4 regions of the Streptomyces sp. NPDC058195 genome follow, and region 1 is predicted to be linked to each of the others. Evidence: riboswitches for the same ligand, from Rfam matches in the RefSeq annotation. Region 1 holds a riboswitch; each other region holds the start of a gene.
What was found. A riboswitch is a leader RNA that binds a small molecule or an ion and turns the genes downstream of it on or off. The one in region 1 is predicted to bind cobalamin.

Region 1 (5,506 bases):
CGGCGACCTGTACACGGCGTACACCTTCGTCGCCGTCCCGGCGGCGATCTACGCGGCGGGCGCGGCGGGCTTCTTCGCCGTGCCGTACACGATCCTGGTGTACCCGCTGATCTTCACCTTCCTGCCCAGGCTGTGGTCGGTCTCGCACAAGCACGGCTACGTCACCACCTCGGACTTCGTCCGCGGGCGCTTCGGCTCGAAGGGGCTGTCGCTGGCGATCGCCGTCACCGGCATCCTCGCCACGATGCCGTACATCGCGCTCCAGCTCGTCGGCATCCAGGCGGTGCTGGACGTGATGGGCGTCGGCGGCGGCGAGACCACGCACTGGTTCATCAAGGACCTGCCGCTGCTGATCGCGTTCGCGGTGCTCGCCGCGTACACCTACTCCTCCGGGCTGCGCGCGCCCGCGCTGATCGCGTTCGTCAAGGACGGGCTGATCTACCTGGTCATCGCGGTGGCGATCATCTACATCCCGATCAAGCTGGGCGGCTTCGACGACATCTTCGCCAAGGCGGGCGAGGCGTTCTCGCAGACCAGCGAGGCCACCGGCAAACCGCGCGGCGCGCTCGCACCGGGCGAGGCGGGCCAGTGGGGTTACGCGACGCTGGCACTGGGCTCGGCACTGGCGCTGTTCATGTACCCGCACTCCATCACGGCGACGCTCTCCAGCCGCAGCCGCAACGTGATCCGGCGCAACACCACGATCCTGCCGCTGTACTCGCTGATGCTGGGCCTGCTGGCGCTGCTCGGCTTCATGGCGATCGCCGCCGGGATCAAGGTGGACAACGGCCAGCTGGCCATCCCGCAGCTGTTCGAGACCATGTTCCCGGACTGGTTCGCGGGGGTCGCCTTCGCGGCCATCGGCATCGGCGCGCTGGTGCCCGCCGCGATCATGTCGATCGCGGCGGCGAACCTCTTCACCCGCAACATCTACAAGGACTTCCTGAAGCCGGACGCCACCCCGGCACAGGAGACCAAGGTCTCCAAGCTGGTGTCGCTGCTGGTCAAGGTCGGTGCGCTGGCCTTCGTCCTCACCATGGACAAGACCGTCGCGATCAACTTCCAGCTGCTCGGCGGGATCTGGATCCTCCAGACGATGCCCGCCCTGGTCGGCGGCCTGTTCACCCGCTGGTTCCACCGCTGGGCGCTGCTCGCGGGCTGGGCGGTCGGCATGGTGTACGGGACGGTCGCCGCGTACGGCGTCGCGTCCCCGACCCAGAAGCACTTCGGCGGCTCGTCGGCGGAGATCCCCGGCATCGGCGAGATCGGCTACATCGGCCTCACCGCGTTCGTGCTGAACATGGTGGTGACGGTGGTGCTCACCGTCGTCCTGAACGCCCTGAAGGCACCCGCCGGTACGGACGAGACCTCACCGTCCGACTACACGGCCGACGCGGGCGACCCGGGCGTCCGGGCGGAGCTCCCGGCGGCCACCGCGGGGGCGCCCGGCGGCGGCCACTGACGGCCGCTCCCGCAGGCCCCGTACGGCCCGTTCCCGGGCCCAGGACGGCCCGTTCCCGCCCCTTCCCGAGGGGCTGGGGCGGGCCGTCCGCCGTTCCGGGAATGACCCGGACATGGGTCGGCCGACACAACATCTGGGGGCTGTCTCATCGAGCGGCCCCCACATGTATGCTCGTCCTCGCTGTCGTCGCAGGGGAATCCGGTGCGAATCCGGAACTGTCCCGCAACGGTGTATCCGGTGCGCTTTTGCGCACCCCCGAGTCAGTCCGATGACCTGCCGACAGCGCATCCGGCTCGACCGATCCGGATGCTCAGACGTCCGGGCCTCGCGGTTGGGCCGGTGGACGCCGCGCAGAGTACCGCCCCGGCCCGGGTGCGCCTTTGCGGGCTGCCCCGTTCCCCCGTCGGCCCCGAGCCGAGCGTGGGAGAGCATTCACGTGACCATCGCGCCAGCCGATCCGGCTTCCGTCGCCGCCCCCGCGGCCGTCGAGTCCGAGGCGGCCGCACAGGACGGTCCCGGAGCGGCGCTGCTGCGGACCCTGACCGCCCTCACCGCCGATCTGCCCGACACCGACCCCGGCCGGGTCGCCGCCGCCGCCCTGCGTGGCCGCAGCGCGCGGGCGGACGAGGCCGAGCTGCGTTCGCTGGCCACCGAGGCGGCGGCGGGCCTGATCTCCGAGGACCCCGCGTACTCCCGGCTGGGCGCCCGGCTGCTGACCCTCGCCATCGTGGACGAGGCGGCGGGCCAGGGCGCGGTCTCCTTCTCCGCCTCCCTCGCCGTGGGGCACCGCGAGGGCCTGATCGCGGACCGCACCGCCGCCTTCGTCACCCGGCACGCGGACGCGCTGGACGCACTGGTGGAGCGCTCGCTCGCCGACGGCGCGGACGACCGCTTCGGCTACTTCGGGCTGCGGACCCTGCACAGCCGTTATCTGCTGCGCCACCCGCACACCCGCCAGGTCATCGAGACCCCCCAGCACTTCATGCTGCGGGTGGCCTGTGGTCTCGCCGAGGACGAGTCGCAGCGCGCCCTGGACGAGGTGACCGCGCTGTACGGGCTGATGAGCCGGCTCGACTACCTGCCCTCCTCGCCCACCCTCTTCAACTCCGGCACCCGGCACCCGCAGATGTCCTCCTGCTATCTGCTGGACTCGCCGCTGGACGAGCTGGACTCGATCTACGACCGCTACCACCAGGTGGCCCGGCTCTCGAAGCACGCGGGCGGCATCGGCCTCTCGTACTCCCGCATCCGCTCCCGAGGCTCGCTGATCCGCGGCACCAACGGGCATTCCAACGGCATCGTGCCGTTCCTGAAGACGCTGGACGCCTCGGTCGCCGCGGTCAACCAGGGGGGCCGCCGCAAGGGCGCCGCCGCCGTCTACCTGGAGACCTGGCACGCGGACATCGAGGAGTTCCTGGAGCTGCGCGACAACACGGGCGAGGACCAGCGGCGCACGCACAACCTCAACCTGGCGCACTGGGTGCCGGACGAGTTCATGCGCCGGGTCGAGGCGGACGGCGCGTGGTCGCTGTTCTCACCGGTCGACGTCCCCGAGCTGGTCGATCTGTGGGGTGACCGGTTCGACGCCGCGTACCGGGCGGCGGAGGCCCGGGGGCTGGCCCGCAGGACGCTGCCGGCCCGCGAACTGTACGGCCGGATGATGCGCACCCTCGCCCAGACCGGTCAGGGCTGGATGACCTTCAAGGACGCCTCCAACCGGACCGCGAACCAGACCGCCGAGCCGGGCAGCGTCGTGCACTCCTCGAACCTGTGCACCGAGATCCTGGAGGTCACCGACGACGGCGAGACCGCCGTCTGCAACCTGGGCTCGGTCAACCTCGGCGCGTTCGTCGCCGACGGAGGCATCGACTGGGAGCGGCTGGACGCCACCGTCCGCACCGCGGTGACCTTCCTGGACCGGGTCGTCGACATCAACTTCTACCCGACCGAGCAGGCGGGCCGCTCCAACGCCCAGTGGCGCCCGGTGGGCCTGGGCGCCATGGGCCTCCAGGACGTCTTCTTCCAGCTGCGGCTGCCGTTCGACTCTCCCGGGGCCCGCGCGCTCTCCACGAAGATCTCCGAGCGGATCATGCTCGCCGCCTACGAGGCGTCCTGCGCGCTCGCGGAGCGCTCGGGCCCGCTGCCCGCCTGGGAGCGGACGCGCGCGGCACGCGGGGTGCTGCACCCCGACCACTACGACACCGAGCTGAACTGGCCGGAGCGCTGGGAGGCGCTGCGCGCCCGGGTCGCGGCGTCCGGGATGCGCAACTCGCTGCTGCTGGCCATCGCGCCGACGGCGACGATCGCCTCGATCGCCGGGGTGTACGAGTGCATCGAGCCGCAGGTCTCCAACCTGTTCAAGCGCGAGACGCTCAGCGGTGAGTTCCTCCAGGTCAACGCGTACCTCGTGGAAGAGCTGAAGCAGCTCGGCGTGTGGGACGCGCGGACCCGCGAGGCGCTGCGCGAGGCGAGCGGCTCCGTGCAGGGCTTCGCCTGGATCCCCGAGGACGTACGGGCCCTGTACCGCACGGCGTGGGAGATCCCGCAGCGCGGCCTGATCGACATGGCGGCGGCCCGTACGCCGTTCCTGGACCAGAGCCAGTCGCTGAACCTGTTCCTGGAGACGCCGACGATCGGCAAGCTCTCCTCGATGTACGCGTACGCCTGGAAGCAGGGGCTGAAGACGACGTACTACCTGCGTTCGCGTCCGGCGACCCGGATCGCCCGCGCGGCCTCCGGCCGGACCGCGACCGCCGCTCCCCTTCCCGTACAGCAGGCGTCGGCGCCCGACGCGGACGCGATCGCCTGCTCCCTCGAAAACCCCGAGTCCTGCGAGGCCTGCCAGTAATGAGCTCCACCAACGCCGGGAAGAACCTGCTCGACCCGGGCTTCGAACTGACCCTGCGTCCCATGCGCTACCCGGACTTCTACGAGCGCTACCGGGACGCGATCAAGAACACCTGGACGGTCGAGGAGGTGGATCTCCACTCCGACGTGGCCGACCTCGCCAAGCTGTCGCCGGGCGAGCAGCACCTGATCGGGCGGCTCGTCGCGTTCTTCGCCACGGGTGACTCGATCGTCTCCAACAACCTGGTGCTGACGCTGTACAAGCACATCAACTCCCCCGAGGCGCGCCTGTACCTGTCGCGGCAGCTCTTCGAGGAGGCCGTGCACGTCCAGTTCTACCTGACGCTGCTGGACACCTATCTGCCCGATCCGGACGACCGGGCGGCGGCGTTCGACGCGGTCGAGGAGATCCCCTCCATCCGCGAGAAGGCGCAGTTCTGCTTCAGGTGGATGGACTCGGTCGAGAAGATCGACCGGCTGGAGACGAAGGCCGACCGCCGCCGCTTCCTCCTCAACCTCATCTGCTTCGCGGCGTGCATCGAGGGCCTGTTCTTCTACGGCGCGTTCGCCTACGTCTACTGGTTCCGCTCGCGGGGTCTGCTGCACGGTCTGGCCACCGGCACCAACTGGGTGTTCCGGGACGAGACGATGCACATGAACTTCGCGTTCGAGGTGGTGGACACCGTCCGCAAGGAGGAGCCCGAGCTCTTCGACGACGAGCTCCGGCAGCAGGTCACCGACATGCTGAAGGAGGCCGTGGCGGCGGAGCTCCAGTTCGGCCGCGATCTGTGCGGTGACGGGCTGCCGGGCATGAACACCGAGTCGATGCGGCAGTACCTGGAGTGCGTCGCCGACCAGCGCCTCACCCGGCTGGGCTTCCCGGCGGTCTACGGTTCGGAGAACCCGTTCTCGTTCATGGAGCTGCAGGGCGTGCAGGAGCTGACGAACTTCTTCGAGCGCCGCCCCTCCGCCTACCAGGTGGCGGTGGAGGGCTCGGTCGCCTTCGACGACGACTTCTAGGCCGGTACGGACGTGGGGCCGGTCCAGCCGCGTGGCGGCGGGACCGGCCCCTTGCCGTACGTGCTTCCTGGAGGCGCGGGCCCCGGACACGGCATCAGAAGCGGGCCCAGCTTCTGATGTACGGACGCCTCGGTACGGGGACGGGCGGCGCCTCCGCGGCGCGGAGCTCGCGGTCGA
Region 2 (5,506 bases), on a different contig from region 1:
CCCCCTCCCGTACGACGGAGACATGGTGCCCGCCGGGAACGGCCACGACATCGACCCAGGTGCCGCGCGGATGGCCGCACCGGCGTTCGCACCCGGACCAGTACACCGGCAGCGGTCCCACGGCCCCCGCCGCGGCCGCCGCGTCGGCCCGTACGTCGGCCAGCGACCTGGCGCAGCCGGGGCGGCCGATACAGGCACCCACACCGGTCCAGGGGGAATCGGGCGCGACGACGAGACCGGCCTTCCCCAGCGCCCCCAGCGCCTCCGCGGCTCCCCGCCGCTCCACCGCCGGTACGACGACGCCGCGCCACGGGGTCAGCCGCAGCTCGCCGCGGCCCCGGTGACGGGCCGTGTCCACCAGCGCCCGCCACTGCGCGGACGTGGCGCGCCCCAGCGGCAGGCCGGCCGACAGCGCGGCCTGCCCGGGTGAGGTGCCGGTCACGATGCCGGTGCCGGGCCCGTCCGAGCGCCCCGGCGCGTCCCGGTACCCGGCCGCGACGACGTCAACTCCCGCCGCCCGCAGGCGTTTTGCGACCAGGTCAAGGAGGCCGTCGCCTTCGCCGGGCAGGTCGGAGACCCGCCAGGCCCCGGTGTCCGAGGCCCGCTCCAGGAAGGCGGCGGACGCCATCAGCGCGGCCCGCGGTGCCCACGCGGCCGGGACGCGCAGCACGCTCCGGCCCGTACCGATCCGCAGCAGTGCCGACGAGGAGTCCTCCGCCAGCAGGGACACATCGCCGCCCAGCGCGTCCACATCGCCGCGGCCGTCGTCGAGTACGAACAGGAACCTGCCGGACAGTTCCGCCGCCCCGTCGTCCGCGCACAGCAGCGCGTCCAGTTCGGACAGCCAGGGCCCCACGTCCCGCACACCACGGCCGTCGAGCCCGCTGAGGGGCGAGGCCACGACATTGCGCACCCGCTCGTGGGGTGCGGAGGGCAGCAGCCCCGCCGCGCCCAGCCGTTCGGCCAGCTCGGCCCCGCAGTCCGGGCGCAGCCCGCGCAGTTGGACGTTGCCGCGCGAAGTGAGATGCACCTCACCATCGCCCAGGCTCTCCGCCGCCGATCCCAGGGCCGTGGCCCGTGTGTCCGTCAGCAGACCGCCGGGCACACGGACCCGGGCCAGCGCACCGTCGTCCGCCCGGTGCAGCCGCAGCGCACCGGGGCAGGCGTCACCACGGCCCCGGGAAGACGGAGCTCCCGACGAGGCGGGTGAAGAAATGGCAGGTGGGGGCATGGCGGCGAGCATACCGACCATACGGACGGATCCGAACGGATCCGCCTGCCCCCCCGAGGCCGACCGGCCCTTACTATGCCTAGTGACGGGCCATCCGGCACGTCGTCGCCACAGACGGCGACAAAGGGGAGGAAGTCCGGTGCGATTCCGGCACGGTCCCGCCACTGTGAGCCCGGCCACGGCCGGGTGAGTCAGGAACTCCCCTCACCGGACCCCCGGCCCTCTTCGGGCAGGGGTGCTCCATCCGACACCGCCCGGGGCGTGGACACCCCGAGGAAGGCCCGACGCCGCATGATCCTGCTCCTGTCGACGTCCGACACCGACCTGCTCAGCGCCCGCGCCTCGGACGGCCCGGTTCCCTACCGCTACGCCAACCCCTCCCGCCTTCCGCTCCAGGACCTCCCCGGACTCCTGGACGGCGCCGAACTGGTCGTGGTCCGCCTCCTCGGCGGCGTGCGGGCCTGGCAGGAAGGGCTCGACCAGGTGCTCGCCACCGGCCGCCCGGTCGTCGTGCTCACCGGCGAACAGGCCCCCGACGCCCAGCTGATGGCCGCTTCCACCGTCCCCGTCGGCATCGCCGCCGAGGCACACGCCTATCTGGCCCACGGCGGGCCCGCCAACCTGGACCAGCTCGCCCGCTTCCTCTCCGACACCGTGCTGCTCACCGGGCACGGATTCGAGCCGCCCGCCCCGGCCCCCTCCTGGGGCCCGCTGGAGCGCACCGCCCACCGCACCGACGGCCCCGTGGTCGCCGTGCTCTACTACCGCGCCCATCACATGAGCGGCAACACCGCCTTCGTCGAGGCGCTGTGCCGGGCCGTCGAGGAGGCGGGCGCCCGGCCGCTGCCGCTGTACGTCGCCTCGTTGCGCAGCCCCGAACCCGAGCTCATCGAGGCGCTCGGCGCCGCCGACGCGATCGTGACGACCGTCCTCGCCGCGGGCGGCACCCGGCCGGCCGAGGCATCGGCGGGCGGCGACGACGAGTCCTGGGACGCGGGCGTCCTCAGCGGTCTCGACGTCCCCATCCTCCAGGCCCTCTGCCTCACCGGATCGCGCACCGACTGGGAGGACAACGACGAAGGCGTCTCCCCGCTCGACGCCGCCAGCCAGATCGCGGTGCCCGAGTTCGACGGCCGCCTGATCACCGTGCCCTTCTCCTTCAAGGAGATCGACGAGGACGGACTGCCCGCGTACGTCGCCGACACCGAACGCGCCGCCCGCGTCGCCGGGATCGCCGTGCGCCATGCCCGGCTGCGCCACATCCCGGCTGACGAGAAGCGGATCGCGCTGGTGCTGTCCGCGTACCCGACCAAGCACTCCCGGATCGGCAACGCCGTCGGGCTCGACACCCCCGCCAGCGCCGTCGCCCTGCTGCGCCGACTCCTGGACGCGGGCTACGACTTCGGTACGCAGGAGATCCCCGGCCTGGTGTCGGGCGACGGTGACGAGCTGATCCGCGCGCTGATCGAGGCGGGCGGCCACGACCAGGAGTGGCTCACCGAGGAGCAGCTGGCCCGCAACCCCGTCCGCATCCCGGCCGCCGACTACCGGCGCTGGTACGCGGTGCTCCCGGCCGAGCTGCGCGAGGCCGTCGAGGAGCACTGGGGCCCCGCCCCGGGCGAGATGTTCGTGGACCGGTCACGCAACCCGGACGGCGACATCGTGCTCGCCGCCCTGCGGTTCGGGAACCTGCTGATCCTCATCCAGCCGCCGCGCGGCTTCGGCGAGAACCCGATCGCGATCTACCACGACCCGGACCTGCCGCCCTCGCACCACTACCTGGCCGCCTACCGCTGGATCGCCGCCCGTGCCGACGACAACGGCTTCGGGGCCGACGCGATGATCCACCTCGGCAAGCACGGCAACCTGGAGTGGCTGCCCGGCAAGAACGCCGGACTCTCCGCGGCCTGCGGCCCCGACGCCGCGCTCGGTGACCTCCCGCTGGTCTACCCGTTCCTGGTCAACGACCCGGGCGAGGGAACCCAGGCCAAGCGCCGGGTGCACGCCACCCTCGTCGACCACCTGGTGCCGCCGATGGCGCGGGCCGACAGCTACGGGGACATCGCCCGGCTGGAACAGCTCCTGGACGAGCACGCGCAGATCGCCGCGATGGACCCGGCGAAGCTGCCTGCGGTCCGTGCCCAGATCTGGACCCTCATCCAGGCCGCCAAGCTCGACCACGACCTGGGTGTGGCGGACCGGCCCGAGGACGAGGGCTTCGACGACTTCATCATGCATCTGGACGGCTGGCTCTGCGAGATCAAGGACGTCCAGATCCGCGACGGCCTCCACGTCCTCGGCGGCGCTCCCGCGGGCCCCGACCGCGTCAACCTCGTCCTCGCGATCCTGCGGGCCCGTCAGATCTGGGGCGGTACGGCCTCGCTGCCGGGACTGCGCGAGGCCCTGGGGCTCGACGAGTCCGCCGCGACCCGGATCACCGCCGACCAGGCCGAGGAGCGGGCCCGCGCGCTGGTCCAGGCGATGGAGGACGCCGGCTGGGCGCCGGACGCGGTTGCCGCGGTGGCGGCCGGGCACCCGGCGGCGGTCGCCGACATCCTCGCCTTCGCGGCCCGCGAGGTGGTGCCGCGGCTGGCCGCCACCACCGCCGAACTCGACCACGCGCTGCACGCGCTGGACGGCGGGTTCGTGCCCGCCGGACCTTCCGGCTCCCCGCTGCGCGGCCTGGTCAACGTCCTGCCGACCGGGCGCAACTTCTACTCCGTCGACCCCAAGGCCGTACCCTCGCGCCTCGCCTGGGAGACCGGCCAGGCCCTGGCCGACTCGCTGCTGGAGCGCTACCGCGCCGACAACGGCGACTGGCCCACCTCGGTCGGCCTGTCCCTGTGGGGCACCAGCGCCATGCGGACCGCGGGCGACGACGTGGCGGAGGCCTTCGCCCTGCTCGGCGTCCGGCCGGTGTGGGACGACGCCTCACGCCGGGTCACCGGACTGGAGGCGATCCCGCCCGCCGAACTCGGCCGTCCCCGTATCGACGTCACCCTCCGCATCAGCGGGTTCTTCCGCGACGCCTTCCCGCACACCATCGGCCTCCTCGACGACGCGGTCCGGCTCGTCGCCGGGCTGGACGAGCCGGCCGGGCAGAACCACGTACGCGCCCACACCCAGGCCGACCTGGCCGCCCACGGCGACGAGCGGCGCGCCACCACCCGTATCTTCGGCTCTCGCCCCGGCACGTACGGTGCCGGTCTGCTCCAGCTCATCGACTCCCGGGACTGGCGCACCGACGCGGACCTCGCCGAGGTCTACTCGGTGTGGGGCGGCTACGCCTACGGACGTGAGCTGGACGGCCGCCCGGCCCGCGAGGAGATGGAGACGGCGTACAAGCGGATCGCGGTCGCCGCCAAGAACACCGACACCCGCGAGCACGACATCGCCGACTCGGACGACTACTTCCAGTACCACGGCGGCATGGTGGCCACCGTCCGCGCGCTGCGGGGCACCGCCCCGGAGGCGTACATCGGCGACTCCACCCGCCCCGAGACGGTCCGCACCCGCACCCTCGTCGAGGAGACCTCCCGGGTCTTCCGGGCCCGGGTCGTGAACCCCAAGTGGATCGAGGCGATGCGGCGCCACGGGTACAAGGGCGCCTTCGAGCTGGCGGCCACCGTCGACTACCTCTTCGGTTACGACGCGACGACCGGCGTGATCGCCGACTGGATGTACGACAAGCTCACCGAGACGTACGTCCTGGACCCGGTCAACCGGGCGTTCCTCCAGCAGGCCAACCCCTGGGCCCTGCACGGCATCGCGGAACGCCTGCTGGAGGCGGAGTCACGGGGCATGTGGGCCGAGCCCGACCCGGCGGTCCTCGAAGCCCTGCGCCAGGCCTACCTGGAGACGGAGGGAAACCTGGAGGGCGAGGACTGACCGGGGGCCGGGCCGCCGTCCGGCGGCCCGGCCGGACCCGCCCCGACCAGGGCGGAGTCACTCATTCCGCTCCTGGGCATAGTGTCGCCCGTCGCGTGGAAGCGATCTGGGCATGACCGAAAGCAGCAGTCCTCATCTCGCCATGCCCCGGATCGTCGTGCTGGGGGTGCAGCGCACCGACCCGCCCTTCCGTCTGGTGGAGATCGACGGGGAGGTCGTCGGCGAGGCGACGTCGATGCTGGACGTACTCACCCTCGCCTCGGCGGCCGGAATCCGCGTCCACGACCTCGACGATCCCGGCGTGGTGCGCTGGGTGGGCGGCGACAAGCTCACCTGGCGGGCGCACTGAGAGACCGGCGCGGGCTCGCCGGGCTGGGCCGTCCGTCG
Region 3 (5,506 bases), on a different contig from region 1:
GGCGGGCAGGTGGCGAGCAGTTCGCGGGGCACGAGGCTGCCCGCGTACAGGCAGACGGCGCAGGCGGCGAGGGTACGGGCGCCGCGCACGGTGATCAGGTCGGCGGCTCCGGGGCCCGCGCCGATGAAGTAGACGGTCATCTGTGGGTGTCTCCTGGGTGGGGTGCGGGACTCTGTGCGTCGGGGCAGGTCGGGGGTTTGCGCACGGACCACTGGGTGACCGGCATGGCCTGGCGCCAGCCGGTGAAGCCGCCGACCGGTACGGCGTGGGCGACGGCGAGCCGGACGAGCTCGCCGCCGTGGCGGCGGTGCGACTCGGCGAGCAGGGCCTCGGACTCCAGCGTGACCGTGTTGGCGACGAGGCGTCCGCCGGGCGCCAGCGCGTCCCAGCAGGCGTCGAGGAGGCCGGGCGCGGTGAGCCCGCCGCCGATGAACACGGCGTCGGGTACGGGCAGTGCGGCCAGCGCGCCGGGGGCACCGCCGGTGACCACCCGGAGTGCCGGTACGCCGAGGCGTGCGGCGTTGCGGGTGATGCGCGCGGCCCGCTCCGGCTCGCGTTCCACGGTGATCGCGCGGCAGGACGGGTGGGTCCGCATCCATTCGATCGCGATCGATCCGGAGCCGCCGCCGATGTCCCAGAGGAGTTCGCCGGGAGCCGGGGCGAGCACCCCGAGGGTCGCGGCCCTGACGTGCCGTTTGGTGAGCTGTCCGTCGTGCGCGTACGCGTCGTCGGGCAGGCCGGGTACGGCGCCCAGGCGCAGTGCTCCGGGGGCGCGGCGACAGTCGACGGCGACGATGTTCAGCGGGTCGGACGGGGGGTGCGGCCAGTGGTCGGCCGTGCCCTCCAGACAGTCCTCGCCGGGCCCCCCGAGCTGTTCCAGCACCCGGATCCGGCTGGGACCGAAGCCCTGTTCGCGCAGGAGTCCGGCGACTTCGGCGGGGGTGCCGGCGTCGGCGCTGAGGACCAGGACGCGGCGCCCGTCGTGCAGCGCGGCGGCCAGCCGGGCGGTGGGGCGGCCCACCAGGGTGACGGTCTCGGTGTCTTCTACGGGCCAGCCGATCCGGGCGCAGGCGTAGGAGACGGACGAGGGGTGCGGCAGGACGCGCAGATTCCGGGCGCCGACCACCTCGGTCAGGGCCCGGCCGATCCCGTAGAACATCGGGTCACCGCTGGCCAGGACGGCGATGCTGCTCCCGGTGTGCGCGGCGAGCAGTCCGGGGACGGCGGGCCGCAGCGGGGAGGGCCAGGTGATCCGGCGGCCGGGGCAGGACGGCGGGAGCAGGTCCAGCTGGCGCCCGGCGCCGATGAGGACCTGGGCGCCGGTGAGTGCGGCGCGGGCCGCTTCGGTCAGTCCTGCCCAGCCGTCGGCGCCGATGCCGACGACCGCCACCGGGGCCGGTCGGTCAGCCATGGGACACGCTCTTCAGGTAGGTGGCGAGCGCGTCGACGGCGGCGGGGTTGCGGGGGCTCTCCACCAGGTCCACGTAGTGGAGGACGAAGATACGGCCGTTCCTGATGGCGGAGACGTTCGCCAGCGGCGGGTAGGACGTGAGGAACTCCTTCTTCTGCTGCGCGCTCCGGTCTCCGTAGTCATTGATCACGATGACCTCGGGGTCGCGGGCGACGACGGTCTCCCATCCCACCGTCACCCAGGTGTCCTTGAGGTCCTTCATGACGTGGTCACCTCCGGCCTTGGTGATGATGTCGTGCGGCCCGGCGAACGCGCCGGAGGTCAGCGGCTTGTCCCGCCCGTCGTCGTAGAGGAAGACCCGGGGGCGGGCGGAGCCCTTCGGGGCCTTGTCCCGTGCCGCGGCCACCTGGGCGCGGAAGCCGGTGACCAGGGCTTCGGCGCGGTCTTCCACGTCGAAGATCCTGCCCAGGTTGCGCAGGTCGGTGTAGAGCGCGTCGAGGGGGGCCATCACCCCGCGCGCCGTGCCCCGGCCGTTGCGGCAGGACTCGCTGAGCAGGTACGAGTCGATGCCCACGCGCCGGAGTCCGGCGGGGGTGAATCCGTCTTCCTCACTGAATCCGTAGTTCCACCCCGCGAAGACGAGGTCGGCGCGGGCGTCGAGGGCGAGTTCCTTGGTGAGGGTCTTCCTGGAGAGCCACGTGGTCTTCGCGTACCCGTCCTTCCAGGGCACGGAGGTGAGGTCGCCCTTGTCGTCGGGCATCACGTAGCCGGCCATGTGGTCCTCCAGGCCGAGCGCGAACATGATCTCGGTGATGCCGACGTCGTTGGTGACGACGCGCTGCGGGGCCTTGTCGTAGGTCTTCTTCTCGCCGCAGTTCTCGACGGTCACCGGATAGTGGCCCGTCGCGCTCCCGGGGCTGCTCCTCGGCTCCGGGGACGCGGGCAGCTGGGCGCCGCACCCGGTGAGGACCAGGGCGGCGAGGGCGAGCGCGGCGGGGCGCAGGGGGTGGGGCATGGCGGTGGCGCCTCCTCAGGAATCGGTTCGGGCGGGGCCGAGGCGGTCGAAGAGCAGTTGCAGGGCGCCGGTCTCGGGATGCGGGACGCGGTGGGCGCGCACGCCGAAGACCTCGGCCAGCAGCTCGGGGGTGAGCACGTCGTACGGGGCTCCGGACGCCACGATCCGGCCACCGGCGATGACGTGGAGCAGGTCGCAGTGGAGTGCCGCGAGGTTGAGGTCGTGCAGGGAGGTGAGGACGGTCGGTCCGCTGTCGCGCACCAGCGCCAGCACGTCCAGCTGCTGCGCGATGTCGAGGTGGTTGGTCGGTTCGTCGAGCACCAGGAGCCGGGGCTCCTGGGCCAGGGCGCGGGCGATCAGGACCCGCTGCTTCTCACCGCCGGACAGGGTGAGGAAGCCGCGGTCGGCGAGGTGGGCGGCGCCGACCCCGGCCAGTGCCCGCGCGCAGGCCGTCCGGTCCGCCTCGGTGGCCCGGCCCACCGACGACTGGTGGGGGGTGCGTCCCATGGCCACGACCTCGGCCACGGTGAAGTCGAACTCGGAGGCGGCCTCCTGGGGAAGCGCGGCCAGTCGGCGGGCGCTCTCGCGCGGGCTCATCGCGTACAGGTCCTCGCCGTCGAGCCGGACGGTGCCCGCGGAGGGGCGCAGCGCGCGGTAGACGCAGCGCAGCAGGGTGGACTTGCCGCTGCCGTTCGGCCCGACCAGGCCGACGAGCTGGCCCTGGCCCGCGCCGAGCGTGGCGTCGCTCACCAGGCGGGCACCGGCGATCTCCACCGTCAGGTCTTCGATGTCGATCCGCATCAGGCACCTCCGAAGGAGTAGGAGCGGCGGCGCATCAGCAGCACGAAGCACGGCACGCCGATGGCCGCGGTCAGAACGCCCACGGGCAGTTCGGCGGGGGCGAGGACCACCCGGGAGAGGATGTCGACCCAGATCATCAGGACGGCGCCGACCAGCGGGGCGACGGCGAGCAGTCGGCGGTGGTCCGCGCCGACCAGCATCCGTACGGCGTGGGGCACCATCAGCCCGACGAAACCGATCGCCCCGCTCACCGCGACCACCGCTCCCGTGACGGCCGCGCAGACCACGAAGAGCTCCTTGCGCAGCCGCCCCGCGTCGACGCCCAGGGCGGCCGCCGTCTCGTCGCCCATGGCCAGGGCGTTCAGCCGTCGGGCGGACCAGGCGAGGTGGGCGAGACCGCAGAGTACGGCCCCGGCCGCGATCGGCACCGAGGCCCAGTTGGCCCCGCCGAGGCTGCCGAGCATCCACATCATCGCGGAGCGGGCGGCCTCGCCGTGCTCGGCCGCGAACACCATGAAGGTGGTGACGGCCGAGAAGCCGTAGTACATCGCGGTGCCCGTGAGGACGAGCCGCAGCGGGGTGAGGCCGCGGGCGGTGCGGGCGATCGCGTACACCAGCAGCATGGCGAGGAGCGCGGCGAGGAACGACGCCGCGGACAGCGCCCAGATGCCCAGGGCACCGAAGGCGCCGAAGATGAGTACGGCGTTGGCGCCGACGGCCGCTCCCGAGGAGATGCCGAGGACGAACGGGTCGGCGAGGGCGTTGCGGACCATGGCCTGCACGGCGATGCCGACGGCGGCCAGTCCGGCGCCGACGACGGCGGCCAGCATCGCGCGCGGGAAGCGCAGTTCCCAGACGATGGTGTACGCCGCGACCTGGTCGGCGGATATCCGTCCGCCGGTCAGCCCGGCCCACAGATAGCGCAGCACCTCGCCCCAGGAGAGCCCGGAGGCCCCGATGCCCGCGCCGCAGACCAGGGAGACCAGCAGCGCCGCGCACAGCACGGGTACGAGGAGTTTCGGTGACATCCGGCGGGGCGGCGCGGGCCCGGATCCGGCTCGGGCCGCGCGGAAGGGCGCGGCAGACCGACGGGCGAGAGGGGTGGCCACGGGCGGTTCGCTTTCGCCTCGGGCCGTGCATCTACGTCATCAACGGAGCGGCCCGGACGCGGCGCGCCCCGTGCAGCACCCATCGCAGTCCACGGCGAATTGACAGGAGCCTTCACCGCCGCGGGTAATCGGGCTCACGGGGCCCTGTTCGGGCACCGTCTACCGTTGCGGGTCAGCGCCGGACTTCGACCGGACTTCCCCCGCGGGGCAGATGCAGCTTAACCCGAGTGGTCCGGTGCCTCCTCGCCCCCGTCCGAGTCCGGACGCGCCGCCTCGGCCCGCTCCGGTGCGTGGGCCCGGCGCGCGGTGCGCCAGGCCCGGCTCAGTACCAGCGTCGGCAGACCGGCGACGGCAGCGACGGCGAGCCCGGCGACCTGCTGGGGCCAGCCGCCCTCGGCGTCGGCTATCGCTCCCGTGTAGCCGACGCCCAGCATGATCAGCAGTTCCCCGGCCGTCTCGCCCCGGTACGCCCCGCGGGGGAACCCGGCCGTCCGAACGGTTCCGCCAGAACCCTGCTCCCCTTGCCCGGCATGGCGCCCCCATCGACGGCTCATGCGGATTCCCACCGGTCTTGTACCCCGGGCACCCGCGGCCACACCGCTCCTGGCAGGGGTGACGGAGCCGCGGGCGCATCGTACGAACGGCTGACACGGGGGTCGTCCTGAGGGGTACGCATCGCCCGCCGGTTCGGTGACCGTGCGCACCGGGGGCGCGTCGAGCATGGAGGGTGCGGGCCCGTACCGTCCGGGGCCCGCCCACGGATTGCGAGGAACCATGCCTTCGACACGACGCGCCGCTCTCCTGACCGTCCCGCTCCTCGGGATCGCCCTGCTCGCGACGGCGTGCGGCGGATCGTCCGGGGCCGGGGCCGGGGCGAAGCCCGTGGGCTCCGACCGGGCCCTGCTCGACGCGGCGCGTTCCGGGGACGCGGACGCGGTGCGCGCCGCGATCGAGCGGGGTGCCCGGCTGGAGACCCGCGACGGGGACCGCCGTACCCCGCTCCTGCTGGCCGCCTCCCGCGACCACGTCGAGGCCGCCGAGGTTCTGGTCCGCGCGGGTGCCGACCCGGACGCCCTGGACCGGCAGCACGACACACCGTGGCTGGTGACGGGGGTGACCGGCAGTGCGGCGATGGCCCGGACCCTGGCGGTCGCCGGCCCGGACTACACC
Region 4 (5,506 bases), on a different contig from region 1:
GCCGCCTGCCGCACGTCCTCGGCGAGCACCTCCGTGCGCCCCGCCCAGGCGGCCAGCGCCGTGGCCGTCCGCGCCATCACGATGTCCGCGCGCATCCCGTCGACCTCGAAGGCCGCGCAGGTCGCGGCGATCTGCCGCAGCGGAGCATCACCGAGGCGCACCCCGGGCAGCAGCTCCCGCGCGGCGGCGATCCTCGCCCGCAGCGCCTCCTCCTCGTCGGCCCAGCCGGCCGCGAAGCCCGCGGGGTCGTCGTCGTACGCCAGCCGCCGCCGCACCACCTCGACCCGCTGGTCGGTCTCCCGGGACGCGGCGACCTCCACGGTCAGCCCGAACCGGTCGAGCAGCTGCGGCCGCAGCTCGCCCTCCTCCGGGTTCATCGTCCCCACGAGCAGGAAACGCGCCGCGTGCCGGACCGAGACGCCCTCACGCTCCACGTACGACGCGCCCATGGCGGCGGCGTCCAGCAGCAGGTCCACCAGGTGGTCGTGGAGCAGGTTGACCTCGTCGACGTAGAGGATCCCGCGGTGCGCGTCGGCCAGCAGGCCCGGCTCGAACGCCTTCACGCCCTCCGCGAGCGCCCGCTCGATGTCGAGCGCCCCCACGAGCCGGTCCTCCGACGCGCCGACCGGCAGCTCCACCATCCGGGCGTCCCGTGACACTCCGGCGCCCGGCTCGTGCGGGCCGTCCGGACACGCCGGGTCGGCCGCCGCCGGATCACAGGAGAACCGGCACCCGGCCACGACGGCCACCGGTGGCAGCAGCGCCGAGAGCGCGCGTACGGCGGTGCTCTTCGCGGTGCCCTTCTCACCCCGCACCAGCACACCGCCGATGCCCGGCGAGACGGAGTTGAGCAACAGGGCGAGTTGCAGGTCCTGCTGCCCGACGACGGCGGTGAACGGGAAATGCGTACTCACTGGGCGGTCCTTCCTGCGCTTTCGGCGGTTCCTGTGATTTCTGTGGCCCCTGTGGTTCCTGCGGCCTCTTCGGGCGCGGAGGCGGGGGAGCGGGGGCCGCCGGGCGCTCCGGGAGCGACGAACGGCAGTCCGGACGGCGCGCCCGACTCGATGAGCCGGAGCAGCGCGTCGGTGTCGGCGTGTTCCTCTATCAGGTCGCCGAGGCGGTCGAGCTGTTCCTCGCGCAGCGCGCCGAAGGAGGTGTCGGGGGCGGGGACGAACCGCCGTCCCGCGGCCTGTGCGACCTCGGTCAGGAAGCGGCGGCGGAACACGTCGCTCTCCAGCGAACCGTGCCAGTGGGTGCCCCACACGGACCCCACCCGGCAGCCGTCCAGGAACGCCTCCCCGCCGCGCACGTCCGCCACCCCGTGATGGATCTCGTACCCCTCCACGGGCGCGCCGAGCGCCTCGCCGACCGGCCGGGCCAGGGTCTTCTCCCGGTCGAAGCGGATGTGTACGGGGAGCAGGCGCAGGCCCTCGACCAGACCGGCCCGGGACTCCACCTCGTCCTCGATGCGCTCGCCCAGGAGCTGGAAGCCGCCGCAGATGCCGAGGACGGGCCGCCCCTCGGCCGCGCGCCGCGCCAGAGCGTCGGCGAGACCGCGTTCCCGCAGCCAGGCCAGTGCCTTCACGGTGCCCCGGGTGCCCGGCACCACGACCAGGTCGGCGTCGGACAGCTCTTCGGCCCGGTCCACGAACCGGACGACGACCCCGGGCTCGGCCGCCAGCGCGTCCACATCGGTGAAGTTCGACATCAACGGCACCGCGCACACCGCGACCCGCAGCACGTCCGCGCCGTGCGGCGGCGCGACGGCCGACTCGCGCACCGCCCCGCGCAGCGAGACCCGCAGCCCGTCCTCCTCGTCGATGCCGAGCCCGTGGGCGAAGGGCAGCACCCCGTACGTCGGCCGTCCGGTCAGCTCGCGCAGCATGTCCAGGCCGGGCTCCAGCAGCGACACGTCACCGCGGAACTTGTTCACCAGATAGCCCGCGACCAGCGCCTGGTCCTCGGCGGCCAGCAGCGCCGTCGTACCGAAGAACGACGCGAAGACGCCGCCCCGGTCGATGTCGCCGACCACCACGACCGGGAAGCCCGCCGCCCGCGCGATGCCCATGTTCACGATGTCGGTGCGCCGCAGGTTGATCTCGGCCGGGCTGCCCGCCCCCTCGCAGATCACCGCGTCGTACGTGGCCCGCAACTGCTCCAGGCAGTCCACGACCGTGCCGAACAGGGCCTCCTGGCGGCCGCCGTGGTAGCCGCGCGCGCTCATCTCGCCGACCGGCTTCCCCATCAGGACGACCTGGCTGGAGCGGTCGCCGCCGGGCTTCAGCAGGACCGGGTTCATCAGCGCGGTCGGCTCGACGCGGGCGGCCTGGGCCTGCATGGCCTGGGCGCGCCCGATCTCGGCGCCCTCACGGGTGACGAACGAGTTCAGTGACATGTTCTGCGCTTTGAAGGGCGCCACCTTCACGCCCCGGCGCACCAGCCAGCGGCAGATGCCCGCCGTGACGACGCTCTTGCCCGCGTCCGAGGTGGTCCCGGCGACCAGCAGCCCGCCGCTCATGAGGTCCTCCGTCCCGCGCCGCGCGGCCCCGCCGCCCTGCGCGCACCGATCCGTCGTACGGCGCAGGCCGCGCCGAGCCGTCCCGCCACGCACACGCCGAGAGCCAGCGCGCTCACGCGACGCGACAGCCGCACCGCGCGTTCGATGTCCGCGCTCTCCACCGCGCGGCCGCTCTCCCCGTTGAGTACCGCACGGTGCTCCACCCGGCCCCCGTACGCGAGAGTCCCGCCCAGCCGTACGCCGAGCGCCCCCGCGAACGCGGCCTCCACCGGGCCCGCGTTGGGGCTCGGGTGCTGGGCCGCGTCGGCCCGCCAGGCGTGGAGCGCGCCCCTCGGGCGCCCCCCGGCGGCCACCGCGAGCAGGGCGGTGAGCCGGGCGCCGGGCCAGCCCGCGAGGTCGTCGAGGCGGGCCGAGGCCCAGCCGTAGCGGCGCAGGCGCGGCGATGTGTGGCCGACCATGGCGTCGAGGGTGTTGACCGCCCGGAAACCGGCCAGCCCGGGAACCCCGGCCAGCGCGCCCCACACCAGGGCGCCGACCACGGCGTCCGAGGTGTTCTCCGCCACGGACTCCACGACGGCGCGGGCGATCTGCGGCCCGTCCAGGGCCTCCGGATCGCGCCCGCACAGATGGGGCAGCCGTTCACGGGCCAGGGCGAGGTCACCGGCGTCCAGGGCGCCGCCGATGGCCCGCGCCTCCCGGCCCAGGGACGTACCGCCGACGACGGACCAGGTGGCGGCGGCGGTCAGCGCCACGGAGGCGGCGGGACTGCGGCGTACCGCGCGGGCGGCCAGCGCGGCACCGCCAGCGGCGGCTCCGGCGCAGACCAGGGTGTGCAGCGCGCCCCAGCCGCGGTGGTCGTGCCACAGGCGGCGCTCGACGCCCGCCGCGGCCCGCCCGAAGGCGGCGACCGGATGGCCCCTGCGGGGGTCACCGAGCAGCAGGTCGCCGATCAGACCGGCGGTGGCGCCGTACGCGAAGATGCGGTCGGCTCGCACGGCTCAGCCGGCCGTCGCGCCGCGGAGGGTTCTCGTACGACAGGACCTGGGGCCTGGGACAGCGGGCACACGGCGGCCGGGCATGGCGATATGTCCTCACTCAGGGTCCGCGCCCTGGTTCGACGTGACGGGCGACGAGAGTCTCCTGGCTCCCGGATCCGCGGGCCCCCGGCCTTCCAGCCCGCTCGCGCGCGCCGTGACGTCCGGTGTGGGGGACCGCTCCCCGGTGACAGTGGCGGGACCGCGCCGGATTCGCACCGGCTTCCTCTGCTGTCGCCGTAATTGGCTCCGGCAGTCCACCACGCCCCGCGAAGGCCCGTCAACCTACCGTTGACCTGCGGCGGCGCAGTGTGCTGATACCCACATCGGGCCGGACACCCGGGGTGTCCGGCCCGATCGGGGCGTACGCGGTGCGGTTCAGGCGACGATCAGATAGATGCCGTACCCGACGGCCGCCGCGCACAGCGCGAAGCAGGCGTACGCACCGGCGCGGGCCAGCAGCAGCGAGCCGCCGGAGCCGCCCTGTGCCGCGGGTTCGGCCTGCTTGGAGAGGCCGACGATGCCCAGGGTGAAGAGGCCCACCAGCGCGACGGTGACCACGAGGGAGACGCCGAACACGGAACCGAGGGCTGCCCAGTCGATTTTCATGCTGAATCCTTAGACGGTCGGGATCGGGGCGACCGGTCAGACGGTGGCGGGCTGCGCCGGGTCCTGGGGGGTGACGGACGCGGCGGGGACGGCGGCCATGACGGTCGCGGCCGAAACCTGGGCCGCGGTGGGCGGCGGGCTGACGGCGGCGATGGCCGTGGTGACGACGCCCGCGGGCTCGGCCGGGGCGACATCGTCGTGGCCGACCGGCTTGCGACGGGAGAGCAGCCAGATCGAGCCGGAGCCCAGGACCAGCAGCGCCGCGACGACGATCACTCCCCAGGTGCCCTGCTTGGTGAGCAGCTCCGCGCCCGCCCCGACCAGACCGGCGGCCGGCAGGGTCAGGCCCCAGGCCACGAACATCCGGGTGGCGGTGGACCAGCGGACCACACCGCCCTGACGGCCGAGGCCCGCGCCCATCACGGCGCCGGAGCAGGACTGGGTGGTGGAGAGCGAGAAGCCGAGGTGCGAGGAGGCCAGGATGACCGTGGCGGCGCTGGTCTGAGCGGCGAAGCCCTGCGGCGGCCTGAGGTCGGTGAGGCCGCTGCCCATGGTGCGGATGATGCGCCAGCCGCCCAGGTAGGTGCCGAGCGCGATGGCCAGACCCGCGGACACGATCACCCAGACCGGCGGGTTGGACCCGGGGCTCAGGACCCCGCCGGTGACCAGGGCCAGGGTGATGATGCCCATGGTCTTCTGCGCGTCATTGGTGCCGTGGGCGAGGGAGACCAGCCCGGCCGAGGCGATCTGCCCGGCCCGGTAGCCCTTGGCGGTGGCCCGTTCCTGGGCCTCGTCGCGGATCTTCCCGCCGATCCGGTACGTCAGCCGCGTGGCCAGCAGCGCGGCGAGACCGGCGACGACCGGGGCGGCGATCGCGGGGAGCAGCACTTTGGTGACGACGGTGCCGCCGTTGACGGACGACCAGCCCGCCGACATCACGGCCGCGCCGATCAGACCGCCGAACAGGGCGTGCGACGAGCTGGACGGCAGCCCGACCAGCCAGGTCAGCAGATTCCACAGAATGGCGCCGACGAGCGCCGCGAAGATCACTTCTGTTCGGAGCCCGTCCTCGTTGACGATCCCGCCGGAGATCGTCCTGGCGACCTCCACCGACAGGAACGCGCCGACGAGGTTGAGAACGGCGGACATGGCCACCGCGGTCTTCGGTCTGAGCGCACCGGTCGAGATGGTGGTCGCCATCGCGTTCGCGGTGTCATGGAAACCGTTCGTGAAATCGAACACTAGAGCTGTCACGATCACAATCGCGAGGAGCAGCGTGATGTGTTCCATTTACCCAGGCAATCGTTCGACGTCATTGGCATGTGGACCGTAGGCAACCTGGGTA

Region 2: another riboswitch for cobalamin. It lies ahead of cobN (cobaltochelatase subunit CobN); the one in region 1 lies ahead of ACFVWY_RS29050 (ribonucleoside-diphosphate reductase subunit alpha).
Region 3: another riboswitch for cobalamin. It lies ahead of ACFVWY_RS10235 (FecCD family ABC transporter permease); the one in region 1 lies ahead of ACFVWY_RS29050 (ribonucleoside-diphosphate reductase subunit alpha).
Region 4: another riboswitch for cobalamin. It lies ahead of ACFVWY_RS15065 (cobalamin biosynthesis protein); the one in region 1 lies ahead of ACFVWY_RS29050 (ribonucleoside-diphosphate reductase subunit alpha).

Annotation. Positions count from the first base shown of each region.
Region 1 covers NZ_JBHVVM010000029.1:103,342-108,847, reverse strand. The annotation lists gene mctP (monocarboxylate uptake permease MctP) at 1-1,462, shown strand, start outside; cobalamin riboswitch at 1,613-1,758, shown strand; gene ACFVWY_RS29050 (ribonucleoside-diphosphate reductase subunit alpha) at 1,899-4,310, shown strand; gene ACFVWY_RS29045 (ribonucleotide-diphosphate reductase subunit beta) at 4,310-5,329, shown strand; gene ACFVWY_RS29040 (hypothetical protein) at 5,424-5,506, opposite strand, start outside.
Region 2 covers NZ_JBHVVM010000006.1:195,418-200,923, forward strand. The annotation lists gene ACFVWY_RS10415 (hypothetical protein) at 1-1,243, opposite strand, end outside; cobalamin riboswitch at 1,301-1,452, shown strand; gene cobN (cobaltochelatase subunit CobN) at 1,523-5,119, shown strand; gene ACFVWY_RS10425 (hypothetical protein) at 5,232-5,468, shown strand.
Region 3 covers NZ_JBHVVM010000006.1:159,171-164,676, reverse strand. The annotation lists gene cobM (precorrin-4 C(11)-methyltransferase) at 1-140, opposite strand, end outside; gene cbiE (precorrin-6y C5,15-methyltransferase (decarboxylating) subunit CbiE) at 137-1,411, opposite strand; gene ACFVWY_RS10245 (ABC transporter substrate-binding protein) at 1,404-2,426, opposite strand; gene ACFVWY_RS10240 (ABC transporter ATP-binding protein) at 2,442-3,227, opposite strand; gene ACFVWY_RS10235 (FecCD family ABC transporter permease) at 3,227-4,255, opposite strand; cobalamin riboswitch at 4,438-4,559, opposite strand; gene ACFVWY_RS10230 (hypothetical protein) at 4,555-4,890, opposite strand; gene ACFVWY_RS10225 (ankyrin repeat domain-containing protein) at 5,111-5,506, shown strand, end outside.
Region 4 covers NZ_JBHVVM010000010.1:66,226-71,731, reverse strand. The annotation lists gene ACFVWY_RS15075 (putative cobaltochelatase) at 1-914, opposite strand, end outside; gene ACFVWY_RS15070 (cobyric acid synthase) at 911-2,518, opposite strand; gene ACFVWY_RS15065 (cobalamin biosynthesis protein) at 2,515-3,513, opposite strand; cobalamin riboswitch at 3,652-3,782, opposite strand; gene ACFVWY_RS15060 (hypothetical protein) at 3,931-4,161, opposite strand; gene ACFVWY_RS15055 (anion permease) at 4,198-5,451, opposite strand.